2 linked regions of the Shimia isoporae genome follow. The protein of the gene in region 1 interacts with the protein of each later gene in a pairwise test. Links are inferred from orthologs where the notes say so. Each region holds a gene or a part of one and is shown in the gene's direction. Other genes may lie near its edges. The genes, in order: hflC and ftsH.

Region 1 (9,289 bases):
TCCGTTGGCAAGGCTGTCGGCACATCCGCGCGCGACCTCGTTGGCCTTTTTCATTTCGGCAATGGTCTTGCCAGAGGTCTGTGCCATCTCCAGCATTTCGACAGCGGATTTGAACGGGTAAGGTACGGGAGCGCCTTCGTCGGTATCTTTTCCGGCAGCGAGTTCGTCCTCAGTCATTACGAAACCGCCACCGATGGAATAGAAGGTCTCTTGCAACAGTACGTCGCCTTGGGCGTCTGTTGCCATCAAGATCATACCATTGGCATGACCGGGAAGATTGGGCCCAAAGTCAAACTTGAGGTCTTCGCGGGGGTCAAACCAAAGATTGGGAAGACCGGCAGGCTGAACGCGGCCAGTGTCACGGATGTTCGCTAGCGCGGCTTCAGCTTTGTCATGCTCGTAGGTATCAGGCTGGAAACCCGCAAGACCGAGAATTGTGGCCCGGTCTGTCGCATGGCCAACTCCTGTAAAAGCAAGGGAACCATGTAGCGAGGCCCGCAGCCCGTGAAATTCGAAAGGCGCCGCGCGCATCATGTCCAGAAACCGAGCCGCAGCCACCATTGGCCCCATGGTATGAGATGAGGACGGACCGACACCGACTTTGAACATGTCGAAGACAGATAGAAACATTTGCGGCACGGGTCCTTCTTTGGGCGCTTCGAGTCGGCACTATGTCGGAGAACACCGAAAAGCCGAGGTCGAATTGCGACGTTTCCGATAGGAAACACGCTCTGGCAAGGGGCGCAACCCGTTAAAGAGAGGGGTGGCAGAGCCTGTTGACGCGGGATTTGCGCAAGTTTTGCCCATTCTGCTCTCGCCCCAACGCTGCTTCTTTCCTATAACCGTTGAAAAGCAACTAGGAGTCGCCCTGATGACCGGAGAACTGTCGCCCATCGACAAGGCAAAATTCGTGGCAGCAAAACAGGCCACTGACTATGTCGAGGACGGGATGCGTGTCGGTCTTGGCACAGGTTCGACTGCGGCCTGGCTGGTTCGTTGCCTGGGCGAGATGGTTCGTGAGCAGGGATTGCGGATCAAGGGCGTCCCCACATCGACCCGAACGGCCGAGCTGGCCCGAGAAGTTGGTATTGAGGTCATCAGCCTTGACGAAGCCAAGTGGCTTGATGTGACCATCGACGGCGCAGACGAGTTTGATGCCGACCTTAACCTGATCAAGGGCGGCGGCGGTGCACTGCTTCAAGAGAAGATCGTGGCAACCGCAAGCGATCAAATGGTGGTGATCGCGGACATTGGCAAAGAAGTTGAGACTCTGGGCAGTTTCCCGCTTCCGGTAGAGGTGGTGCCTTTCGGTTGGCAAACAACCCAGGCGCTGATCGAGGAAACCCTTGTGAGTATGGATGTTCTTGGGCGGACGACCACCATGCGTATGAATGGTGCGGCACCATTTGTCACTGACGAGGGGAACCACATTCTGGACCTGCATCTGAACCGGATCGGAGATGCGCGTCAGCTTGCCATGGTACTCAACCAAATGCCGGGCGTGGTTGAAAACGGCCTGTTTATCGATATCTGTGACGCTGTGGTTGTCGGTTATGGCGATGGACGCGTTGAAGTGCGTGACATTAATGCAGGCACCATTGAAGAGGCGATGCTTGATTTCGCCGAGACAGATAATCTGTTCACCGATCTGGTGGACTAAGGGAACGCGAACAATATGTCGTTTGACTATGATCTTTTCGTCATCGGTGGTGGCTCCGGTGGTGTAAGGGCTGCGCGGGTTGCAGCTGCTGGCGGGGCCAAGGTGGCTCTGGCCGAAGAGGACCGTTATGGCGGGACATGTGTAATCCGAGGCTGTGTGCCAAAGAAACTGATGGTTTTTGCCAGTGAATACTCGGGAATGGTTGAGGATGCTCAGGCCTATGGCTGGGACATTCAGGCCGGAGAATTCAACTGGGACAGCTTCAAAGGGAAGCTGCACGCGGAACTGGATCGTCTGGAAGGCATCTATCGCAACATTCTAAAAAATAATGGTGTCGAGACATTTGACCTACGGGCGAAAGTTGCCGACGCGCATACAGTAGAGTTGGCGGACGGGACCAAAAAGACCGCAAAGCACATTCTGCTTGCGATGGGTGGGCGTCCTGTATGGCCAGACATGCCCGGTTCGGAGCTGGGTATCAGCTCAAACGAGATCTTCCATCTTGATAAGCTGCCAGAAGACATTCTGATCATTGGCGGTGGTTATATCGCCTGTGAATTCGCCGGAATAATGAATGGGCTTGGCGTAAAGACGACGCAGTATTATCGCGGCGCACAGATCCTGCGTGGGTTTGACGAGGAAGCCCGTGGGCTTGTTGCCGAAGAAATGCGTCAGCGTGGCGTGGACCTGCATTGTGGGACCAATATCCTCGAGATGCGCAAGGAAGGCGAGAAGATTTGGGTCAAGGCCACCAACGGTGAAGAGCGCCTGTTTGACCAAGTGATGTTTGCAACGGGGCGTACCCCCAATACAGAAAACATGGGCCTCGAAGAGGTTGGCGTGTCCTTGGGGCGTAAGGGTCAGATCGAGGTTGATGAGTACAGCCAGACGGGCGTTCCTTCGATTTATGCGATCGGTGATGTGACTGATCGTGTGAACCTGACACCTGTTGCGATCCGCGAGGGTATGGCGTTTGTGGAAACGGTGTTCAAAGGCAATCCCACGCCGGTTGATCACGAGCTGATTCCGACCGCGATTTTCACCCAGCCGGAAATGGGGACGATCGGAATGAGCGAGGAAGATGCTCGCGATCAAGAGCCGATCGAGGTTTACGCAACCAGTTTCAAACCGATGCAGCAGGCCTTTGCGGGACGCGCTGAACGTGTTTTGATGAAGCTGATTGTGAGTCAGGCAACCCGCAAGGTTCTTGGGTGCCATATCGTCGCGCCCGGGGCTGGCGAGATGATCCAACTGGCGGGCATTGCCGTAAAAATGGGCGCCACCAAAGAAGACTTTGACCGGACGGTGGCGGTGCACCCGACTATGTCCGAAGAGCTTGTGACGATGAAGGAGCCAGTGCGTACAGCGTGAAGCCGCGCATTGGCTTGATTTTTCCGGTGTAAACCTCAGGTTTAGAGGAGCGCCAGAGATGTTGAAGAAAGGGAAGATCCTTTATGGCAGGTAACAACGGCGGCCCCTGGGGAGGGGGCGGCGGCAACCAAGGCGGTGGCAATCGCGGCAACAACGGGAACGGGCAGCGCCCGCCCGAAGGCGATGGCCCGCAGATCCCCGATATCGATGATCTAATGAAAAAGGGTCAGGACCAACTACGCGTGCTCATGGGCGGGCGTGGCGACGGCGGCGGTTCTAACCGTGGCGGTCAGGGGGGCGGTCAAGGCGGCCCCGGTCTCAATCGCGGAACAGTATTTCTCGGGCTTGGCGTGGCCGCTGTGCTTTGGGGCATGGCGAGCTTTTACACGGTGAAGCCGGAAGAAAAGTCAGTTGAGCTGTTCCTCGGCAAATACTCCGCAACCGGAGAACCAGGCCTGAACTTTGCGCCATGGCCGGTTGTCACGGCGGAAGTTGTGCCGGTCACGACTGAACAGACCGAGGACATCCCGGCGCGCGCCGGTTCAACCGATGGTCTTATGCTGACAGGTGACGAGAACATCGTCGATATTGATTTTCAGGTCGTCTGGAACATCAATGACCCTGCCCAGTATTTGTTCAACCTGAGGGACCCGCGTGAAACCATCCGCGCGGTGTCGGAGTCTGCGATGCGCGAGATTATTGCGCAGTCCGAACTTGCTCCGGTCCTGAACCGCGATCGTGGGATTATTGCCGATCGACTGCTTGAGCTGATCCAGCTGACAATGGATTCCTATAACTCTGGCGTTAACATCGTCCGTGTGAACTTTGACGGCGCCGATCCACCCGAGCCGGTAAAAGACGCCTTCCGTGAAGTTCAGTCTGCTTCGCAGGAACGTGACCGTCTGCAGAAAGAGGCGGATGCCTACGCCGCGCGTCAGACTGCGTCTGCACGTGGTGAAGCTGCGCAAATTCTGGAAGAAGCTGAAGCCTACCGCGCACAAGTTGTGAACCAGGCCGAAGGTGAAGCCAGCCGCTTTACCGCAGTTTTGGAAGAATACAAGAAAGCACCGGAAGTAACGCGCAAGCGTTTGTATCTGGAGACCATGGAAGAGGTCTTGGGCGATGTTGAGAAAGTCATCATCGACGACCAAACAGGCGGTCAGGGCGTTGTGCCATATCTGCCGCTGAATGAACTGCGCAAGAAGGGGGAGAACTAAGATGCGTAAGACAACTTATCTCCTGCCCATTCTGGTGCTGGCCGTTGCTGGCGTCCTGTCTTCGGTCTTTATCGTGGACGAACGCGAAAAGGCATTGGTTCTGCAGTTCGGTCGTGTCGTGACGGTCAAGGAGGAGCCGGGGCTTGCGTTCAAGATCCCGCTTATTCAAGAAGTGGTGCGGTATGACGACCGTATTCTCAGCCGGGAAGTTGGTCCTCTGGAAGTCACGCCTGCGGATGATCGCCGTTTGATAGTCGACGCTTTTGCGCGGTACCGGATCGCGAATGTGACCCAGTTCCGTCAAGCGGTTGGTGCCGGAGGCATTCAAGCCGCCGAATCGCGTCTGGACAGTATCCTGCGTTCCGAGACACGTGCTGTTCTTGGTGAAGTGCGCTCTGATGCCGTTCTTTCGACGGATCGTGTGTCGCTGATGAACCGCATTCGCGACAATGCGATCACGGAAGCGCGCGCTCTTGGTCTGGAAGTGATCGACGTGCGTCTGAAACGCACAGACCTACCGCAGGCCAACCTTGAAGCGACCTTCGCGCGTATGCGTGCTGAGCGTGAACGGGAAGCCGCAGACGAGATCGCTCGTGGTAACGAAGCCGCGCAGCGTATTCGTGCGCAGGCGGATCGTACTGTGGTCGAGTTGGTGTCGGATGCGCGTCGTCAGTCTGAGATCACCCGCGGTGAAGCAGACGCGAAGCGCAACGCGGTTTTCGCCGAGGCCTTTGGCGCCGATCAGGAATTTTTCGAGTTTTATCGCTCGCTAAACGCCTATCGGAACGCGCTGCAGGCGGATAACTCGACAATGGTCATGTCGCCGGACAGCGATTTCTTTGACTATCTGAAGAGCGATCAAGGTCGCAACTGATGGCCATCGCGCTTTTTGCGATTGGGCTAGTGTTAATTGTGGAGGGGCTGGTCTATGTGCTGGCCCCTTCCGTCGTTGAGGACTTGCTTGCGATGTTGCGGTCCTTGCCTGAAGGGCAGCGGAGGACATTGGGCCTTTTGGCTGTCATTGCTGGTGTGATCTTCGTGTGGACTGCCAAGGCGCTTGGGGTCTAAACGCCGGTCGGTCGCTTAACCCAATTCACAGAACGGTCACGCGCAATTGTGAACGCGCGATGTGGCGGCGGTTGCACTTGCGAGACCAAAGTCCCATTCTTTGCCTCAAGCGATAGGAGACCAGCCCTATCCGTAGGTTTCAAACAAACAAGGAGATCCAACGTGATTTCGAAGGCATTTCCAGTGCAGATGACGCACATGAAGGCCATGATGGTGGCTTTGGTTGCCACCACGGCATTGCTTGTTCAGGCAATGGCGGCGCAGGCAAGGCCCGATAGCTTTGCCGACTTGGCAGAAGAAATCAGTCCATCGGTAGTGAACATCACCACTTCGACTGTGGTTGCGGGCCGCACCGGTCCGCAAGGCATCGTTCCGGAGGGTTCACCATTTGAGGAATTCTTCCGTGAATTTCAGGACCGTCAGGGCAACAGTGATCGTCCTCGCCGCACCTCGGCGCTGGGGTCCGGTTTTGTGATTTCTGCTGACGGATACGTGGTTACCAACAACCATGTGATCGAAGGCGCAGACGAGATCCTGATCGAATTTTTCGAAGGTGAGGAACTGCCTGCGACGGTGATCGGTACTGACCCGAATACCGACATTGCGCTGTTGAAAGTCGAAAGTGACGAGCCACTTGATTTCGTTGAGTTTGGCGACAGTGACACCGCCCGGGTTGGCGATTGGGTCGTCGCTATGGGTAACCCGCTCGGTCAGGGGTTCTCTGTGTCTGCCGGTATTGTTTCGGCGCGCAATCGTGCTCTGTCGGGCAGCTATGATGACTATATCCAGACGGACGCTGCTATTAACCGCGGCAACTCTGGCGGACCACTGTTTAACATGGACGGTGAGGTAATCGGCGTGAACACCGCGATCCTTTCACCCAACGGTGGTTCCATTGGTATCGGCTTTTCGATGGCATCCAATGTTGTGACCCGCGTGATCGATCAACTCAAAGAGTTCGGAGAGACGCGTCGCGGGTGGTTGGGTGTGCGCATCCAGAACGTGACCGAGGACATGGTCGAGGCCATTGACGGTCTCGAAGATGCGAAAGGCGCGATGGTCACCGACGTGCCGGAAGGTCCGGCAATGGATGCCGGCATGGAAGCGGGCGACATAATCATGACCTTTGATGGCGCTGACGTTGACGATGTGCGTGCCCTGGTGCGTCGCGTCGGCAACACGGCTGTCGGTAAAGCGGTGGATGTGGTTGTGCTGCGGGCCGGTAAGGAGGTCACTCTTGCGGTCACACTTGGCCGTCGCGAAGAAGCGCAGGGTGCGGTGCCGGCCAGCCAGCCGGCGCCCGATACACCGGAGGAGCCGGTGGAAAAGGATATCCTTGGTCTGACCGTCACACCTTTGACAGATGAAATGCGCGGTGAACTCGGTGTTGGCGACGACATGGACGGGCTCGTTGTGAGCGGTGTGGACGAAACATCCAAGGCCTATGAAAAAGGTCTTCGGGCGGGCGATGTCCTTACCGAAGCAAGCCATCAGAAACTGCGCACGATCTCGGATTTTGAGACGCGTATCGACGAAGTGCGGGAGGCAGGACGTAAATCGGTTCTGCTGCTGGTACGTCGCGGTGGTGAACCTCGCTTCGTGGCCTTGTCCATCGAGGAATAACACGAACTTTCACTCACGGATCGGGGCGCCTTCGGGCGCCCTTTTTCTTGCGCACTATACTTCGCGTTCTACTGCGATCAGACCGAGGCGACGGGCGCTTTCAAGTGAAAGTATCGAGCTGTCGAGGCCGCCCGCTTTTTGGTAGCGCCGGATGGCGGCGCGTGTGCGGTTGTCCAGATCACCGGTGATCGTGCCGAAAAACAAGCCGCGCACTTTGAGTGCACGTTGTACCGAGGAGGTAAATTCCACGGTCCAGACTTGCGGGCAGGGTGTTTCAAACCAGGTTTCCCGTCGCTCTGTGACGATGCGCTGCTGTTGCTCGGTGCGAAAAACGCCGGGTGCGACGACTGTGCCGTCGGCAAGCACTTCGGGTGGTTGCACCATGATCTGTTCGGTGACTGTTTCCAGTACCGCCGGCGTGACATCTCGTCCCCAGCAACTTCCGGGACGTGCGTTTGGTGGCGCCTTGGCATCTTCAGCGCGCACGATTTCCGGCTCGGACCACGCCGCCAGATAGGGCGGGTCCGATATCGACTGCTCGCATCCTGCTGCGGTCAGCAGGGCGAGGGCCGCAAAAGGGGCGATCAGGCGTGTCATGCTCGTGCCTCGCGCTCAAGGCGTGTTCTTGTTGCCTCCCTTGTAGCGCGTTTCGGCTTTTGTCAAAAGCCTCAGCTTTCTGGTGGCAGAAGCAGGCTATCGAGCATGGGAGAAATGTCCTCAATTCGTTCGGCGATCAGATGGGTGACGTTGTTTTCTCGTTGTATACGTCCGGTCACACGCAGTAGGCGACCGGCGATCACGGCACGACGGAAGGCTTCGTAGAGTTTGCGCCAGACGATCACATTCACCACACCGGTCTCGTCCTCCAGCGTTAGAAAGATCACGCCTTTGGCTGTGCCGGGACGCTGGCGCAGAATCACCAGCCCGGCCACGGTGACCCGCGCGCCATTGGGCGGTTCGCCCAATCGGGCAGCAGTCAGGGCAAAGGGCGGCTTGGGCCACGCAGATGTGATGTGCGCATTCATGGAACAAATATAGAACATTTGAGTTTTGTCGCAAGGTGACAAGGGGTGCGTCGCAAAAGGGGGTGGCGGGCGACGGGTCGCTTGTCTAACTAAGGTCCGACGGACTGCACGAGAAGGAGCCTCAAGGCATGGCCAAGATCACCTATGTCGAGCACAACGGAACCGAACACGTGGTTGAGGTCGCAAACGGCCTCACCGTGATGGAAGGCGCGCGCGACAACAATATCCCCGGCATCGAAGCCGACTGCGGCGGCGCTTGCGCCTGCTCGACCTGCCACGTCTATGTAGACCCTGCCTGGACGGACAAGATCCCGGCAAAGGACGACATGGAAGAGGACATGCTGGATTTTGCCTATGAGCCCGATCCCGCAACCTCGCGTTTGACCTGTCAGATCAAGGTAACCGACGCGCTGGACGGTCTGGTTGTGAAAATGCCCGAGAAGCAGATCTGATGTTGGGCGGGGCGCGGCGTCTCTTGTTGTGCCCTTTGCACGCCTTCGCGCGCCGCGTCCGGCTGGCGTGGTGCGCTTTGCTGGTATTGCTCGCGGTTCCCGCTGCGGCCGAGATCACCTCGGCTCGCTATACCGAGCCGACCACCCGCTACGCCCACGGTGTTCTAGGCGACGCCATCGAGTATGGCGCTTTGGAGCTAAAACTTCGAGGCGGCAAGAAAGTTACCATAACGCTTCCGCAGGATCGGGTTTTCGAGGATCTGGAACCGCGGCTGTTTGATGTGACGGGCGACGGGGCACTGGAAGCAATTGTGATCGAAAGCAGCCAAGATGGTGGCGCGCGACTCGCGATTTACAATGAGAAGGGTCTTGTTGCGGCGACCCCCCATATTGGTCAGCGAAATCGGTGGTTGGCGCCCGTAGGCGTAGCTGATCTTGATGGGGACGGTCTCGTCGAGTTGGCTTATATCGACCGGCCACATCTGGCAAAGACCCTGCGTGTCTGGCGCTATGAAAGTGGTGCGTTGACACAGGTGGCCAGTCGAAAGGGGCTCACGAACCACCGTATAGGCGAAGACTTCATCTCGGGTGGATTGCGCGACTGCGGGGACGGGACAGAAATGATAACCGCCGACGGGAGTTGGGGGAATGTCGTTGCAACACGTTTTGATGGCAAGAAACTGAGGTCTCAAACGCTCTGGGCGTTCAGGGGACAAAACTCGCTGAAGACTGCTTTGGACTGCAAGGTGCCCTGATTCACAAAGCTAGCGCACGGTCCCGTCACTCGCTGAATAGATGTGGCGTGTGCCGATTGCGCCAAGGGACTGGAACAGGCTGGTTGTATTGCTCACGCCAAATTTTTTGAGCAATTTT
Region 2 (9,458 bases), on another replicon or contig:
CAAAGGCCGGTTCCACATCGGCGTTATGCGCACGGATGGCAGCGAAGAGCGGTTGCTGACCGCCTCGTTCCTTGATGAGGGGCCGACATGGGCGCCCAACGGTCGGGTCATTATGTTCACACGCGAGACACGGGGATCGGATGGCGTAAGCGCGCTTTATTCGGTCGATGTTTCCGGGCGCAACCTGAAGCGTGTCGAAGTGGGTGGCGGCGGGTCTGACCCCGCATGGTCGCCGCTTCAGTAAGGCAATATTTTATCAGAGCGGCGGTTGTGGTAGGACTGGCGCAAGAACAGGCAAGGAAACGAAGAGGCACATTGAGATGAAACATCTGAGCAAAGTGGCGCTTGTCGTGGCAGGGCTGGCTTTGGCCGCCTGTAGTCAACCGCATCTGGACGGTAGTGGTACCGGTCCGGGCACCGGTGTCGGCGAGAATGGCAACCCGTCTGATCCGACGTCTGTTGCCTATTTCAACGAAACGATCGGAGATCGTGTCCTGTTTGAGGTGGATCAGTCCACTTTGAGCGAACAGGGGCGGCTTGTGGTGTTGGCGCAGGCCAACTGGCTGTTGGCAAACACGGATTACACAGCCGTTATTGAAGGTCATGCCGACGAGCAGGGCACACGTGAATACAACCTCGCGCTTGGCGCGCGACGTGCGGCGTCGGTGCAAGAACTTCTGGTGTCCCAAGGTGTCGCGGCGAACCGTTTGAGCACAGTGAGCTATGGTAAAGAGCGTCCGATCGAGGTTTGCTCGCAAGAGGCATGTTATGCGCAGAACCGTCGGTCTGTGACGGTGCTGACAGCGGGCTTGTCGGGCTAAGCGCGCGGAGAATATGGAAATGAAGAGCACGGTTTTTGGCGGCTTGACCGCATTGGCCCTGGCGCTGGCCCCGATGATGGGGGCGGCGCAGGAGAGCAGCGACGAAACGCTGGCGGATATCCGTCAGCAATTGACTGTGCTTTATGTCGATATTCAGCGGCTGAAACGCGAACTGTCGACCACTGGCGGGGCTGGTAGCACGGCGCCCGCGGGTGCGAGTACGCTGGAGCGGGTGGATGCAATCGAGCGGCAGTTGCAAGTGCTCACGGGCAAAACCGAGGAGTTGCAGTTTCGTGTCGAACGGATCGTCGAAGACGGTACCAACCGTATTGGGGACCTAGAATTCCGGCTTGTCGAGCTTGAGGGCGGCGATCTGAGCGCTTTGGGCGAAACCACGACACTTGGTGGTGATGTCGAGGACAGCCGCGTTGTTGAAACCGATACCAGCGGTTCTGGTGATGCGGTGGACAGTAGTGAGCTAGCCGTGGGCGAAGAAGCCGATTTTGGGCGTGCCATGACGGCCTTGGACGGTGCCGACTTTGGAGCGGCAGCGGACCAGTTCGCAGCGTTTGTACAAACTTACCCCGGAAGCCCGCTTGAAGCGGAAGCACACCTTCGTCGTGGGCAGGCTCTGGAAGGTATGAACGCGAATACGGATGCCGCACGCGCGTTTCTGGAAGCCTATTCCGGTGGTCCGCAGGCCGGCACCGCGCCAGAGGCCCTATTTCGCCTAGGCAAATCGCTGGGCGCGTTGGGGCAGACCAATGAGGCTTGTGTGACGTTGAACGAGGTCGGCGTACGGTATCCGGCCAGCGGGTTCGTAACGCAGGCGCGGGATGAAATGATGTCGCTGCAGTGTTCCTGAGCGGTGCATGCGCTTGACGAGATGATGGCAAAGGCGCTGCAAGGTGCCTTTGAACAAAATGTCCCAGAGACAATTGGTGTGGCCGTCAGTGGCGGTGGGGACAGCATGGCCGTGCTCGACCTTTTGCGCCGGTGGGGGCGCGCGACACTCGCCGTGGCCAGCGTGAACCACGGTTTGCGAGACGCGGCCGCCGATGAAATAGCCCTGGTTTCAAACTACGTATCGGAGCACGGCCTCCGCCACGACGTTCTGGACTGGAAGTGGGACCGTGGTGGCAATTTGCAGGCGTCGGCCCGTGAAGGGCGGCGTGAGGCGCTTCGGGTATGGGCCCGGTCGCATGGCATTTCCCACGTGGTTTTGGGGCATACAGCGGACGATCAGGCCGAGACGTTTTTGATGCGGTTGGCGCGCGGTTCCGGCGTGGACGGTTTGGCCGGCATGGCGGAAGTTCGAAAAGAGGGCGAGATTACGTGGTTGCGGCCTTTGTTGAGTGCACGCCGCGAGGATCTCCGTTCATACTTGCGCACGGAAAAAATCATCTGGGCCGACGATCCAAGTAACGAGGATACGACCTTTGACCGTGTTAAAGCGCGGCAAATGATGGATGTCCTGAAACCATTGGGGTTGACCGTCGAACGCCTTGTGCAGACCGCGGACCATATGGGACGCGAGAGAACCACGCTTCATTGGGCGGCTGCGGAGGCCAAGGCGCAATTCGCACAGCAGTCCCGTGGCGACATTGTACTGGACGCCGCAGTTTGGAGCGCGCTGCCTCAATCGCTTGCCTTCCGGCTGCTTGCGGATGCCCTGTCTTTTGTGTCGGGGCAGGCCTACCGGCCCAGATTTAAGACGCTGGCAGCCGTCTTTGACGCGGAGAAGGTTACGAGCCTGCACGGCTGTTTGATCTTGAAGGGAAAAAACAGCGTAACCATCACCAGAGAACTGAGGGCGGTTCAGTCCGAAGTTGTCGCATTCGGCAGCGTCTGGGACGGACGTTGGATGGTTCGGGGCCCTGACGTTGAGGGCGGGGTCGTTGGTGCGCTGGGAGAAGCCGGGTTGGCGCTCTGCGGGAACTGGAGGGAAACGGGTGTGCCGCGTGTGAGCTTATTGTCCTCGCCTGCAGTCTGGCGTGGCGAGGAATTGATCGCCGCTCCGCTGGCTGGATTTGGTGAAGGCTGGTATGCTGAGTTGATCAACGGGCGGGACGTGTTTGGATGAATGGAGACAAACAAGCGCAAAAACGCATTGAACTGTGCTCTGTGATGTCTATTTAACTCTAATCGCCGCCATGTTAGGAACCGCGGCGGTTTTTACGGGAGATTTGCCTTGGGCAACGCGCGCAATATAGCCTTTTGGGTCGTCATTTTCTTGCTGATCCTGGCCTTGTTCAACCTTTTTGACAGCAACGGATCGGCACTCCAGAGCCGCGATCAGAGCTACTCTGATTTTGTGGCCGCAGTGGACAGAGACGAAGTGGCGTCGGTCACGCTGGACGGTGAGAAGGCAGTTTACACAACCAAGAGCGGCGAGAGTTTCGTTGCCATCATGCCTGGCGATGCCGAGGTGACCAACTTGTTGATTGATAACAATATTCCGGTCACAGCGAAGAGCCAGGAAACCTCCGGATTCCAGGCGCTTCTGTTCAGCATGCTGCCGGTTCTGCTGTTGGTCGGTGTGTGGATCTACTTCATGAATCGCATGCAGGGCGGTGGCAAGGGCGGCGCGATGGGCTTTGGTAAATCCAAGGCCAAGATGTTGACCGAGAAACATGGTCGCGTGACTTTTGACGACGTGGCCGGCATCGACGAAGCCAAGGAAGAGCTTGAAGAGATTGTCGAATTCCTGCGCAACCCGCAGAAATTCTCGCGACTCGGTGGTAAGATTCCAAAAGGCGCTCTGCTAGTCGGCCCTCCGGGTACTGGTAAGACGTTGCTGGCGCGCGCGATTGCGGGCGAGGCGGGCGTGCCGTTTTTCACAATCTCCGGTTCCGATTTTGTGGAAATGTTCGTTGGCGTGGGCGCCTCACGTGTGCGCGACATGTTCGAGCAGGCTAAGAAAAACGCGCCCTGTATTGTCTTTATCGACGAGATTGACGCCGTAGGCCGCCACCGTGGTGCAGGTTATGGCGGTGGCAACGACGAGCGCGAACAGACGCTCAACCAGCTACTGGTAGAGATGGACGGCTTTGAGGCCAACGAAGGTGTGATCATCCTCGCGGCCACCAACCGCAAGGACGTTCTGGACCCTGCGCTTCTGCGTCCGGGTCGTTTTGACCGCAACGTGACTGTGGGCAATCCCGACATTAAGGGCCGCGAAAAGATTCTGGGCGTGCATGCCCGCAAAACGCCTCTGGGTCCTGACGTGGACCTGCGTATCATTGCGCGAGGCACGCCGGGCTTCTCTGGTGCGGATTTGGCAAACCTCGTGAATGAAGCTGCGCTTATGGCAGCACGCGTGGGTCGTCGTTTCGTCACGATGGAAGACTTTGAAGCTGCCAAAGACAAGGTTATGATGGGCGCCGAGCGCCGGTCGATGGTCTTGACGCAAGACCAGAAAGAGAAAACGGCCTATCACGAAGCAGGTCACGCCGTCGTCGGTCTTGAACTGCCGCTGTGTGATCCGGTGTACAAGGCGACGATCATTCCGCGCGGTGGCGCGCTGGGCATGGTTGTCAGCCTGCCTGAAATGGACCGCCTGAACTATCACCGTGATGAATGTCAGCAGAAGCTGGCGATGACCATGGCAGGCAAGGCGGCCGAGGTGATCAAATACGGTGAAGACCACGTGTCTAACGGCCCAGCCGGTGACATTCAGCAGGCCAGTGCCCTAGCGCGTGCCATGGTGATGCAATGGGGCATGTCCGACAAGGTGGGCAACATTGACTACCAGGAAGCGGCGGCGGGTTACCAAGCCAACGGCGGTGCAGGCGGGTTCTCCGTGTCTGCGACCACCAAGGAGCTGATCGAAGAAGAAGTGAAGCGCTTCATCCAGCAGGGCTATGACGACGCCTTGAAGATCCTGACCGAGAAAAATGAGGAATGGGAACGTTTGGCGCAGGGTCTGCTTGAATATGAGACGCTGACCGGTGACGAGATCAAACGCGTCATGAACGGTGAGCCGCCGAACACAGGTGATGACGATGAGTCCTCTGACCAAGGCAACGCGCCCAGCGTGACTGCCATTCCGAAAACCAAACCCCGCAGCAAGCCGTCTGGTGATGATGGCGGGATGGAGCCGGAACCCACCGGCTGATCCGAGGGACAGACCCTGAGAAGGGACCCAAGACTAGAAACCCCCAAGGTGTGAGGGCACCTTGGGGGTTTTTTTGTGGGCTGCACGACGAGAACGGGCTTGGGCGGTGACCTTTTGTGGCACCCATCCGGTGCGAGAAGAACGGTAACGCTGCCGATGGGGCTGCATCGGGTCAGCCAAAGGATCACGACCCCTGATTGCCCCCGTCACCAAACGTGCGTTGTCTGAGAGACGGTGGTTGTCTACTCCTTTGGCAAAGCAATTCGAGAGGGAGCGGCAGAATGCCTGCGTTGAAACCAACGAGATTTGAAGCGGAAGTTGTCTGGCTGGGACGGGTTTCTGACAGAGGTACGGATTTGCAGGCACAGGGCGCCACGACGTTGCCGCTTGCCTTTGGTGGGGCCGACAACGAAAGCCACGCCGGTGTGACGCGGGCCTCTTGTGTGCGGGTCTCGGCGCTTTATCCGAAGGGCACCGAGATCGTAAATGTGCGCCAGATGTCTGTTCTGAGTCAGGAAGAGCTAGATGAGATCGCCGCCGAAATGGGGTTGGCAAGCCTTGATCCGGCCTGGGTAGGGGCGTCGCTGGTGATCAAGGGGATACCCGATTTTACGCACGTGCCGCCGAACTCGCGCCTTCAGGGGCCGGATGGTGTGACGATCACCATCGATATGGAAAACCGTCCCTGTGTATTTCCGGGTCGTGTGATTGAAGGTGTGCACGAGGGCTTCGGCAAGAAGTTCAAACCGGCCGCCAACAACCGGCGCGGTGTAACGGCCTGGGTCGAGCGGCCGGGAACGCTCAATCTGGGAGACAAATTGCGGCTGTTTATTCCCGATCAACCGGTCTGGAGTGAACTGGAGACCGCGCGGGCACAGTGAGTCTCAATTTTTGACACGGACGGTGCCGATGTTGACGTTACGTTTCCAAAACGAAACGGGTGCCGCGCATGTCGACGCAAGAAGCGCTCTAAATGTCGGAAATGCATCTCGCCGGCGCCTTTGTGAGCGCTACAAAAGAAGCAGAGAGAGCGCCAACATTTTGCGACAGGGACCGTCATGAGTTTCAAAACCGACATCGAAATCGCCCGCGAGGCCAAGAAACGCCCGATTCAGGAAATCGGCGCCAAGCTGGGTATCGGAAGCGATGACCTGCTGCCCTATGGCCACGACAAGGCCAAGGTGAGCCAAGACTTCATCAATTCTGTTCAGGGCAACAAAAACGGCAAGCTGATCCTTGTCACCGCGATCAACCCGACTCCGGCTGGCGAAGGCAAGACAACCACGACCGTGGGCCTTGGTGACGGGCTTTGCGCGATCGGAAAGAAGGCGGCGATCTGCATTCGCGAGGCATCGCTTGGGCCGAACTTCGGTATGAAGGGTGGCGCCGCCGGCGGTGGCTATGCTCAGGTTGTTCCGATGGAAGAGATGAACCTGCACTTCACAGGCGACTTCCACGCGATCACTTCGGCGCACAACCTCCTTTCGGCGATGATCGACAACCATATTTACTGGGGCAACGAGCTCGAGATCGATGAGCGTCGGGTGAGCTGGCGTCGCGTGCTGGATATGAACGACCGAGCGCTGCGTGACACCGTGACTTCGCTTGGCGGCGTGGCCAATGGCTTCCCACGTCAGACAGGTTTTGACATCACCGTGGCGTCTGAAGTCATGGCGATCCTGTGTCTCGCGACCGATCTGGAAGACCTGCAGAAACGTCTGGGAGACATGATTGTCGCCTATCGTCGTGACCGCAGCCCGATTTATGCCCGCGACATCAAAGCGGATGGCGCTATGACCGTGCTGCTGAAGGATGCGATGCAGCCAAACATCGTGCAGACGCTGGAAAACAACCCAGCGTTCGTTCATGGCGGGCCGTTTGCCAACATCGCGCACGGCTGTAACTCAGTGATTGCCACTACCACTGCGCTGAAAATCGCGGACTATGTCGTCACAGAGGCGGGCTTTGGTGCGGACCTAGGTGCCGAGAAGTTCATGAACATCAAGTGCCGCAAGGCCGGCCTTGCGCCTGACGCCGTTGTACTGGTGGCAACGATCCGTGCCATGAAGATGAACGGTGGCGTAGCCAAGGCAGATCTTGGCGCGGAAAATGTGGATGCAGTGAACGAAGGGTGCGCTAACCTTGGGCGTCACATCGGCAACCTCAAACAATTTGGCGTGCCGGTTGTTGTCGCGATCAACCACTTTGTCAGCGACACCGACGCAGAAGTTCAAGCCGTGAAGGACTATGTTGAGGGGCAGGGCTCTGAAGCGATCCTATGTCAGCACTGGGAAAAAGGGTCCGAAGGTACCAAGGAACTGGCTACCCGGGTTGCAGAGATTGCGGATGCCGGTGTGAGCCAATTCGCGCCCCTTTACAAAGACGAACTGTCGCTGTTCGAGAAAATCGAACGTGTCGCGACCTCGATCTATCGTGCGGACGAAGTGTTGGCGGACAAGAAGATCCGTGACCAGCTGCGTCAGTGGGAAGAAGCTGGCTATGGTCATCTGCCGGTTTGTATGGCCAAAACCCAGTATTCCTTCTCGACCGATCCGAACCTTCGCGGTGCGCCGACAGGCCACTCTGTTCCGGTGCGGGAAGTGCGTCTGAGCGCGGGCGCTGGCTTTGTGGTGGTGATCTGCGGTGAGATCATGACCATGCCGGGTCTGCCGCGTCATCCGGCGGCAGAGAACATTCGCATCAACGAAGAAGGTCTGGTCGAAGGCCTGTTCTGATCCGCATTGCGGTTTGGCAAAAGGCGGGGTAGGGCATGCGCGAGAAATTCCGAGAGGAACGCCATGCTTGACCCCGCCGATTGCCCCGACATGCCGACTTTGCGCGATCAGATTGACGCGCTTGACCGTGATCTGGTGCGGCTTCTGGCAAAGCGCACGGGCTATATCGATCGGGCGGTAGAGATCAAGACGGAGGCCGGGCTGCCTGCCTCCATTCCGGCCCGCGTCGAAGACGTGGTGGCCAAAGTGAAAGCCACGGCCGAAACCGAAGGGTTGGACCCGTCGATCGTAGAGGTCATGTGGCGAGAATTGATCGACTGGTCCATCGCGCGCGAAGCGCGGACCATCGATTTCGAATAGCGGAGCGAACCATGCGCGCAGCAGTGATTGACGGAAAAGCAGTGGCCGCGGAGCTGCGGGCCAACGTCAGGGCGGAGGCGCAGAAGTTGAGCGAGCTGGGTTGGTCGCCTCGGCTGGTGTCTGTGAGCGTGGGTGAAACGGCGGCAGCCGAACTCTATGTGCGCAACCAGCAGAAGCAGGCCGAAAGCGCGGGAGTGCAGTTTGAGGCGCGCAACTATCCGGCCGAGACCTCCTTGGAGCAGCTGATCGGAATTCTACAGGGGTTGAATCACGACCCACGGGTGAATGGCATCATCATCCAGCGTCCGCTGCCCGAGCATATTCCAGTTAAATCGCTGCAAAAAGCCGTGCATCCGTTGAAGGACGTGGAAGGCATGCATCCGGCCTCTATCGGCAACATCGTTTACAACGATCTTGCGCTAGGTCCCTGTACTGCGGTGGCGGCCGTGGAAATTCTGAAAACGTTGCCTTTGCAGATGGAAGGTTTGAACGTGACGGTGATCGGGCATTCCGAAATTGTCGGTAAACCCATTGCCTTTTTGATGATGGGCCTAGGGGCGACGGTCACGGTGTGTCACCACATGACGCGTTCGGTGGCGATGCACAGCCGAGCCGCAGATGCCGTGTTTGTTGCCGTTGGGAAACCCGGTCTGGTGACCGGAGACATGATCAAGCCGGGGGCCGCGGTGATCGATATCGGGATTAACCGTGTGGAAACACCGGACGGGCCGCGCACTGTGGGCGATGCGGATTTTGAAAGCTGCGCCGAAGTGGCGGGTTGGATCACGCCGGTTCCGGGCGGTGTAGGGCCCGTGACGGTGGCAACTCTGATGAAAAACGCCGTGTTGGCAACGCGGATGCAAATGGACCACTACCGGGACAGCTATGCCCGGACAGACGTTTAACGGGAGATCAAGATGACAGCGCAAGTGATTGACGGCAAAGCCTTTGCGGCGACGGTCCGCGAAAAGGTGGCAGGCCATGTGGCACGCCTGAAAGAAGAGCACGGCATCACGCCCGGGCTGGCTGTTGTGTTGGTTGGTGAAGACCCCGCAAGCCAGGTTTATGTGCGCTCGAAAGGCAAACAGACCGTAGAAGCCGGCATGAACAGCTATGAACATAAGCTGGAGGCAGACACTTCCGAAGCGGATCTTCTGGCGGTTGTGGATCAGCTTAACAACGATCCCAATGTGCATGGCATTCTGGTTCAGCTTCCGTTGCCGGGGCATCTGAACGAAGATCTGATTATCAACTCGATTGCGCCCGAAAAGGACGTTGACGGGTTCCACATTTCGAACGTGGGTCTGCTGGGTACGGGTCAGAAATCCATGGTGCCTTGCACACCGCTTGGATGTCTGATGATGCTGCGCGACCATCACGGTAGCCTGTCCGGCATGGATGCGGTTGTGATTGGGCGCTCCAACA

What was found.
Region 2: the proteins of hflC (region 1) and ftsH interact in binary tests that used the Escherichia coli proteins (3 or more experiments, as listed by UniProt). The link is inferred for Shimia isoporae from one-to-one orthologs.

What each region holds. Positions count from the first base shown.
Region 1 is NZ_SMGR01000005.1:169,276-178,564, reverse strand. What follows is about bases 3,369-6,185. They hold hflC (protease modulator HflC), read left to right. Parts: upstream 3,369-4,249; coding sequence 4,250-5,122; downstream 5,123-6,185. Other genes in these bases: BXY66_RS19205 (Do family serine endopeptidase), read left to right, coding at 5,515-6,185; BXY66_RS19210 (DUF2065 domain-containing protein), read left to right, coding at 5,122-5,316; hflK (FtsH protease activity modulator HflK), read left to right, coding at 3,369-4,248. Also shown: BXY66_RS19235 (L-serine ammonia-lyase), read right to left, coding at 1-630; ribose-5-phosphate isomerase RpiA, read left to right, coding at 872-1,660; gor (glutathione-disulfide reductase), read left to right, coding at 1,676-3,031; more of hflK, read left to right, coding at 3,115-3,368; more of BXY66_RS19205, read left to right, coding at 6,186-6,939; BXY66_RS19200 (peptidoglycan-binding domain-containing protein), read right to left, coding at 6,994-7,536; BXY66_RS19195 (OB-fold nucleic acid binding domain-containing protein), read right to left, coding at 7,608-7,982; BXY66_RS19190 (2Fe-2S iron-sulfur cluster-binding protein), read left to right, coding at 8,093-8,416; BXY66_RS19185 (FG-GAP repeat domain-containing protein), read left to right, coding at 8,416-9,171; BXY66_RS19180 (helix-turn-helix domain-containing protein), read right to left, coding at 9,181-9,289.
Region 2 is NZ_SMGR01000001.1:714,456-723,913, forward strand. The notes cover bases 2,490-5,475. They hold ftsH (ATP-dependent zinc metalloprotease FtsH), read left to right. Parts: upstream 2,490-3,012; coding sequence 3,013-4,938; downstream 4,939-5,475. Other genes in these bases: tilS (tRNA lysidine(34) synthetase TilS), read left to right, coding at 2,490-2,904; BXY66_RS03565 (MOSC domain-containing protein), read left to right, coding at 5,220-5,475. Outside these bases: Tol-Pal system beta propeller repeat protein TolB, read left to right, coding at 1-244; peptidoglycan-associated lipoprotein Pal, read left to right, coding at 321-821; tol-pal system protein YbgF, read left to right, coding at 835-1,686; more of tilS, read left to right, coding at 1,711-2,489; more of BXY66_RS03565, read left to right, coding at 5,476-5,819; BXY66_RS03570 (formate--tetrahydrofolate ligase), read left to right, coding at 5,997-7,673; BXY66_RS03575 (chorismate mutase), read left to right, coding at 7,737-8,033; BXY66_RS03580 (bifunctional 5,10-methylenetetrahydrofolate dehydrogenase/5,10-methenyltetrahydrofolate cyclohydrolase), read left to right, coding at 8,045-8,938; bifunctional methylenetetrahydrofolate dehydrogenase/methenyltetrahydrofolate cyclohydrolase FolD, read left to right, coding at 8,951-9,458. UniProt on the Escherichia coli protein: Acts as a processive, ATP-dependent zinc metallopeptidase for both cytoplasmic and membrane proteins. Plays a role in the quality control of integral membrane proteins.